Ancylobacter polymorphus: one gene and its partner. The protein of the gene in region 1 interacts with the protein of each later gene in a pairwise test. Links are inferred from orthologs where the notes say so. Each region holds a gene or a part of one and is shown in the gene's direction. Other genes may lie near its edges.

Region 1 (3,569 bases):
GGGGTTCACCCGAATCCGGTGCCGCACGCCCATGTGGTCACCACCACGACCCACAAGACTCTGCGCGGCCCGCGCGGCGGCATGATCCTGACCAATGACGAGGACCTGGCGAAGAAGTTCAACTCCGCCATCTTCCCCGGCATCCAGGGCGGCCCGCTGATGCATGTGATCGCGGCGAAGGCGGTGGCCTTCGGCGAGGCGCTGCAGCCGGAGTTCAAGGTCTACGCGAAGAACGTGGTCGAGAACGCGAAGGCACTGGCGGAAAACCTCAAGGGCCACGGCTTCGAGATCGTCTCCGGCGGCACCGACACGCACCTGATGCTGGTCGATCTTCGCCCGAAGAAGCTCACCGGCAAGGTGTCTGAGATCGCGCTCGGCCGCGCGCACATCACCACCAACAAGAACGGCATCCCGTTCGATCCTGAGAAGCCCTTCGTCACCTCGGGCATCCGCCTCGGCACGCCGGCGGGTACGACGCGCGGCTTCGGTGTGGCCGAGTTCCAGCAGGTCGGCGACATGATCGCCGAAGTGCTCGACGTGCTCTCGCAGAAGGGCGTCGACGAGGATAGCCTCGTGGAAGCGGCGGTGCGCGGCAAGGTGGCCGATCTGCTCGCCCGCTATCCGCTCTACAGCTGAGGCCAAACGATGCGCTGTCCTTACTGCGGAAGCCTCGACACCCAGGTCAAGGATTCCCGTCCCACCGAGGACAGCGCCGCCATCAGGCGCCGCCGCATCTGCCCGGATTGCGGCGGCCGCTTCACCACTTTCGAGCGCGTGCAGTTGCGGGAACTCACCGTGCTGAAGCGCTCCGGCCGCCGCGTGCCGTTCGACCGCGACAAGCTCGCCCGTTCCATTGAGGTGGCGCTGAGGAAGCGCCCGGTCGAGCCGGAGCGGGTGGAGCGGCTGGTCTCCGGTCTGGTCCGCCGGCTGGAAAGCATGGGCGAAAGCGAGATCACCTCGGAGATGATCGGCGAGCGGGTGATGGAGAGTCTCAAGCAGCTCGACGACGTCGCCTATGTCCGCTTCGCCTCCGTCTACCGCAATTTCCGCGAGGCCAAGGATTTCGAGACGCTGCTCGGCGAGCTGGAGCCGCGCCTCGTCGAGGGCGGAGCGGGCGATGATCTGGCCGCCCGCCGCCCGCGTGACCCCGGGCTCGACGACTGATGCCCGGGCTTCGCGTTCGCTACTCCGCGCCATGACCGCATCCGCCACCGACCATTCCCTGATGGCGGCCGCGCTCAGCATTGGCCGGCGCGAGCGGGGGCACACCTGGCCCAATCCCGCCGTCGGTGCGCTTGTCGTGCGCGAAGGTCCGCGCGGCCCGCTGGTGCTCGGCCGCGGCTGGACCTCGCTCGGCGGACGCCCCCATGCCGAGCCGCAGGCGCTGGCGCAGGCCGGGGAGGGCGCGCGCGGCGCCACGCTCTATGTCACGCTGGAACCCTGCTCGCATCATGGCGGCACCCCGCCCTGCGTCGATGCGGTGCGCGCGGCGGGTATCGCCCGCGTCGTCGCCGCGGTGCAGGACCCCGATTTCCGCGTCGCCGGCCGGGGCTTCTCCATCCTGCGCGAGGCGGGAATCAGGGTCGATGTCGGCACTGGCGCGGCGCAGGCGCTGATCGACCATGCCGGCCATATCCGCCGCGTCACCGAAGGGCGCCCGCACATTATGCTGAAGATGGCGGTGTCCGCCGATGGCAAGGTGGGGCTCGCTGGGCGTCGGCCGGTGGCGATCACCGGTCCGCTTGTGCGCGACCGCGTCCACATGCTGCGCGCCACCCATGATGCGGTGCTGACGGGCATCGGGACGGTGCTGTCGGACGATCCGCTACTCACCTGCCGCCTGCCGGGCATGTCGCAGCGATCGCCGTTGCGCATCGTGCTCGACGCCGATCTGCGCCTCTCCCCGACCAGCGCGCTGGCGCGCAGCCTCGATGTCGCGCCGTTGTGGATCATCGCGGCCGAAGACGCTCCGGCCGCGCCCGAGGCGATGCTGGGCGCGATGGGCATCGAGGTGATGCGGGTGCGGCGCCGATCCGAGGGCGGATTGGCGCTCGACGAGGTTTTGAAACTGCTGGCTCTGCGGGGGCTCACGCGGATCATGGTCGAGGCGGGACCGCGTATTGCCGGTTCTTTCGTGGCCGCCGGGCTTGTCGACGAGGTGAATCTGTTCGAGGCATCGACGCTTCTGGGGTCGGACGCGCTGGACGCGCTGGAGGGACTGCCGCTTTCCGCGCTCGATGACTATCTCTGCACGGTGGATGAGGAACAGCAGGGCGGTGACCGCCTGCGCATCATGAGGCGTCGCTAGAATGTTCACGGGCATCGTCACCGACATCGGAACCCTGCGTGCGATTGAGCCCCGGCACGACGTCCGGCGGCTGACCATCGCCACCCGCTACGATACCGCAAGTATCGAGCTCGGTGCCTCCATCGCCTGTTCCGGCGTCTGCCTCACCGTGGTGGCGCTGCAGCCCGACGCGTTCGAGGTCGAGGCGGCGCCGGAGACGCTCGCCGTCACCACGGCAAGCGACTGGAGCGTCGGCGGACGGCTCAATCTCGAACGCGCGCTGAAGATCGGCGACGAACTGGGCGGTCATATCGTGCAGGGCCATGTCGACGGCGTCGCGCAGGTCGTGGCGCGCGAGGACCTCGGCGAGACCACACGCTTCACCTTCGAGGCCCCGGCGACACTGGCCCCCTTCATCGCCATCAAGGGCTCGGTGACGCTCGACGGCACCTCGCTGACGGTGAACACGGTGGATGGCACCCGCTTCTCCTGTCTGCTCATTCCGCACACGCTGGCGCACACCACATGGGATGCGGTGCAGGCGGGAAGCCGTGTCAATATCGAAGTCGACATGATGGCCCGTTACGCCGCGCGGCTTGCGGAGTTCCGTTGACGCCTGTACGTCGTCGGCTCTGTCAGTTCATGAGGTAACACCATGGCGAGCCCCCGCCCGCCGCGCGCATCCGATGCCGCCGAAGCCGTTCAGCTGTTCGGTGAACGCATTCTCATCGTCGAAGCGCGCTTCTATGACGATATCGCCGACGAGCTTCTGGCCGGCGCACAGGCCGCCATCAAGGCCGCCGGCGCGCACGCCGATGTCATCTCCATGCCCGGCGCGCTGGAAATTCCGGTCGCGGCCGCCATCGCGCTTGACGCGGCCGCCGCCTCCGGCAAGCCCTATGACGCCGTCGTGGCGCTCGGCTGCGTGGTGCGTGGCGAGACCTACCATTTCGAGATCGTCGCCGGTGAGTCGTCGCGGGCGCTGATGGATCTTGCCGTCGCTCGCAAGCTGCCGCTCGGCAATGGTATTCTCACCGTCGAGAATGACGAGCAGGCGTGGGTCCGGGCCCGCGTTTCGGACGGCAACAAGGGCGGCGGCGCGGCCGAAGCGGCGCTGGCGCTGCTCCGGCTGAAACGCCGGGTCGGGTGAGCACCATGGCCACCGACGACAAGCCGAGCACCAAGACCGCCGGGCACAAGCCGGTGCGCAAGAGCGCCGCCCGCCTCAACGCCGTTCAGGCACTGTACCAGATGGACCTGGCGGCGACGCCGCTGTCGGAAA
Region 2 (3,214 bases), 360 kb from region 1 along the record:
GGCCAGCCATTGCCTATAAACCCGCGGCCGTCCCGGCATGGGGCCGCCGGCGGCTGGCTCAACGAGGCGCGATGCCCGACACGGTGCATGTTCTCAACGGACCGAATCTGAACCTGCTCGGTACGCGCGAGCCGGAGATTTACGGCCGTGCGACCATCGCCGATGTGGAGGCCGCCTGCCGCGCCGCCTGCGAGCGTCATGGCCTCGACCTCGTCTTCCGCCAGACCAACCATGAAGGCGAGCTCGTCACCTTCCTTCAGGAAGCGCGCGGCTCGCGGGGCGTGGTGCTGAACGCGGCGGCCTATACCCACACATCCGTCGCCATCGCCGACGCCATCAAGGCGGCCGGCCTCATTGTCGTCGAAGTCCACCTGTCCAACGTCTTCGCGCGCGAAGCCTTCCGCCATCATTCCTATATTTCGCCGGTCGCCCGTGGGGTGATCTGCGGTCTGGGGATCGACGGCTACCGGCTCGCCATCGACGCGCTCGCCACCGCCGGTGGCAAGATCAGCTGAGGGAGACGGGCGAGCGACCGTCACGGGATCATGATGAAAACCAACAAGCCGAACATCGACCCCGCGCTCGTGCGCGAGATCGCCAACCTGCTGTCCGAAAGCGACCTCACCGAGATCGAGGTGCAGCACGAGGATCTGCGCATCCGCGTCGTCCGCGCCGCGCCCACCGTCTATGCCGCCCCGGTCGCGGTCGCGCCGGCCCCCGTGGCCGCCGCCGCCCCGGCACCGGCCGCCGCCGCGCCGGCGTCTGCCGCTCCCGTGGCCGACCTGTCGAAGCATCCCGGTCTCGTCACCTCGCCGATGGTGGGCACCGCCTATCTCGGCCCCGAGCCCGGCGCGAAGTACTTCGTCGAGGTCGGCTCGGTGGTGAAGGAAGGCCAGACGCTGCTCATCGTCGAGGCGATGAAGACCATGAACGCGATTCCCGCGCCCCGCGCCGGCACCGTGACCCGTATCATCGTGGAGAATGCGCAGCCGGTCGAATATGGCGAGCCACTCCTGATCATCGAGTGAGGCGCGCCTGATGTTCGGCAAGATCCTGATTGCCAATCGCGGCGAGATCGCCCTGCGCGTGCTGCGCGCCTGCAAGGAAATGGGCATCGCCACCGTGGCGGTTCATTCCACCGCCGACGCCAACGCCATGCATGTGAAGCTGGCCGACGAGAGCGTGTGCATCGGCCCGCCGGCCGCCAAGGACAGCTATCTCAACATACCCGCTCTGCTCGCCGCCTGCGAGATCACCGGCGCGGAAGCGGTGCATCCGGGCTATGGCTTCCTGTCCGAGAATGCGCGCTTCGCCGAGATCCTGATCGATCACGGTGTCGCCTTCATCGGGCCCAAGCCCGAGCATATCCGGGTGATGGGCGACAAGATCGAGGCCAAGCGCACCGCCAAGGCGCTGGGTATTCCGTGCGTGCCGGGTTCCGAGGGCGGAATCTCCTCCGACGACGAAGCGACCAAGGTCGCCCGCGACATCGGCTATCCCGTGCTGATCAAGGCTGCCGCCGGCGGTGGCGGACGCGGCATGAAGGTGGCGCGCTCGGAAGACGAGCTGTCCTCCGCCCTTTCGACCGCCCGCTCGGAGGCCCGTGCCGCCTTCGGCGACGACGCGGTCTATATCGAGAAATATCTCGGCACCCCGCGCCACATCGAAATTCAGGTGTTCGGCGACGGCAAGGGCAATGCGGTTCATCTGGGTGAGCGCGACTGCTCGCTGCAGCGCCGCCACCAGAAGGTGCTGGAGGAGGCCCCCTCCCCGACCATTACCGCCGAACAGCGGGCCCGGATCGGCGAGACCTGCGCCAAGGCGATGCGCGACATGAAGTATCTCGGCGCGGGAACCATCGAGTTCCTGTACGAGAATGGCGAGTTCTACTTCATCGAAATGAACACCCGCATCCAGGTGGAGCATCCGGTGACGGAAGCGATCACCGGCATTGACCTGATCCGCGAGCAGATCCGCGTCGCCGCCGGCGAGACGCTGAGCTTCGGCCAGAGCGATGTGGTTCTGCGCGGCCACGCTATCGAGTGCCGCGTGAATGCGGAGCACCCGCGCACCTTCCGGCCGTCGCCGGGCAAGATCGGCTACTGGCATGTGCCGGGCGGCCTTGGCGTGCGCATCGATTCGGCCGTCTATCAGGGCTACTCGATCCCGCCCTATTACGACAGCATGATCGGCAAGCTCATTGTCCACGCCGCCACCCGCGAGGAGTGCATCGCGCGCCTCAAGCGGGCGCTGAACGAGTTCGTGGTGGAAGGCATCGAAACCACGCTGCCGCTGTTCCGCGAGCTGGTCGAGAATGACGACATCAAGCGCGGCGCCTACGACATCCACTGGCTGGAGCATTTCCTCGCCGAGGGCGAGCCGGGCGCCTGAAGCTCCCTTCAGCATCAGTGATCAAACGACATCATGGCCGGGACGCGTCCCGGCCATTTTCATGTCCCCGGCGCCGTACGGCGCCTCCACCTTCACAGCGCCGCGCATCTCGGTCATGCTGGCCGCATGTCACACCCGCGCGAACATCAGGTCGAAATCACCCCGGACGTGCTGCTGAAGGCCTATGCCTGCGGCATCTTCCCGATGGCCGAGAGCGCCGACGACCCCGGCCTCTACTGGATCGAGCCGGAGCGGCGCGGCATCATTCCGCTGGACGACTTCACCCTTACGAGCCGCCTCGCCCGCACGGTGCGGGCCGACCGTTTCGAAATCCGCATCGACCACGACTTCGAGGCGGTGATCGATGGCTGCGCCGCCCCCGCCGACGGGCGCGGCTCGACCTGGATCAACCGGCGCATCCGCAAGCTCTATTGCGACCTGCACGCACGCGGCTACTGCCACTCCGTCGAGGCCTGGCAGGATGGAGCACTGGTGGGCGGGCTCTATGGCGTCCGGCTGGGGCGGGCCTTTTTCGGCGAGAGTATGTTCCACATCGCCCGCGACGCCTCCAAGGTGGCGCTGGTGCATCTGGTGGCCCGGCTGAAGAAAGGTGGTTTCGTGCTGCTCGACACCCAGTTCGTCACCGATCACCTGCGCAGCTTCGGCGCGATCGAAGTACCCAAGCGTCAGTACAGCCGGCTGCTGGGACAGGCGCTGGAAGCGGGCGAAGGGGATTTCTACTGCTGGCCGCCGGGCGAGGCGATCACCGGCGCGGTCTGCTTGCAGTCGGTCAGCCACACATCATAGATCGGGTGCTCGACCC

What was found. Proteins that work in one complex are often made in the same cells at the same time.
Region 2: the proteins of ribD (region 1) and accC interact in binary tests that used the Escherichia coli proteins (3 or more experiments, as listed by UniProt). The link is inferred for Ancylobacter polymorphus from one-to-one orthologs.

Annotation. Positions count from the first base shown.
Region 1 is NZ_CP083239.1:3,446,214-3,449,782, reverse strand. The notes cover bases 272-3,251. They hold ribD (bifunctional diaminohydroxyphosphoribosylaminopyrimidine deaminase/5-amino-6-(5-phosphoribosylamino)uracil reductase RibD), read left to right. Parts: upstream 272-1,195; coding sequence 1,196-2,308; downstream 2,309-3,251. Other genes in these bases: ribH (6,7-dimethyl-8-ribityllumazine synthase), read left to right, coding at 2,943-3,251; K9D25_RS16385 (riboflavin synthase), read left to right, coding at 2,310-2,900; nrdR (transcriptional regulator NrdR), read left to right, coding at 646-1,164; glyA (serine hydroxymethyltransferase), read left to right, coding at 272-636. In the rest of the region: more of glyA, read left to right, coding at 1-271; more of ribH, read left to right, coding at 3,252-3,437; transcription antitermination factor NusB, read left to right, coding at 3,443-3,569. UniProt on the Escherichia coli protein: Converts 2,5-diamino-6-(ribosylamino)-4(3h)-pyrimidinone 5'-phosphate into 5-amino-6-(ribosylamino)-2,4(1h,3h)-pyrimidinedione 5'-phosphate.
Region 2 is NZ_CP083239.1:3,810,789-3,814,002, forward strand. Bases 295-3,214 are described here. They hold accC (acetyl-CoA carboxylase biotin carboxylase subunit), read left to right. Parts: upstream 295-1,038; coding sequence 1,039-2,391; downstream 2,392-3,214. Other genes in these bases: aroQ (type II 3-dehydroquinate dehydratase), read left to right, coding at 295-515; accB (acetyl-CoA carboxylase biotin carboxyl carrier protein), read left to right, coding at 549-1,028; aat (leucyl/phenylalanyl-tRNA--protein transferase), read left to right, coding at 2,518-3,198; K9D25_RS25100 (DUF2155 domain-containing protein), read right to left, coding at 3,129-3,214. In the rest of the region: more of aroQ, read left to right, coding at 72-294. UniProt on the Escherichia coli protein: This protein is a component of the acetyl coenzyme A carboxylase complex; first, biotin carboxylase catalyzes the carboxylation of the carrier protein and then the transcarboxylase transfers the carboxyl group to form malonyl-CoA.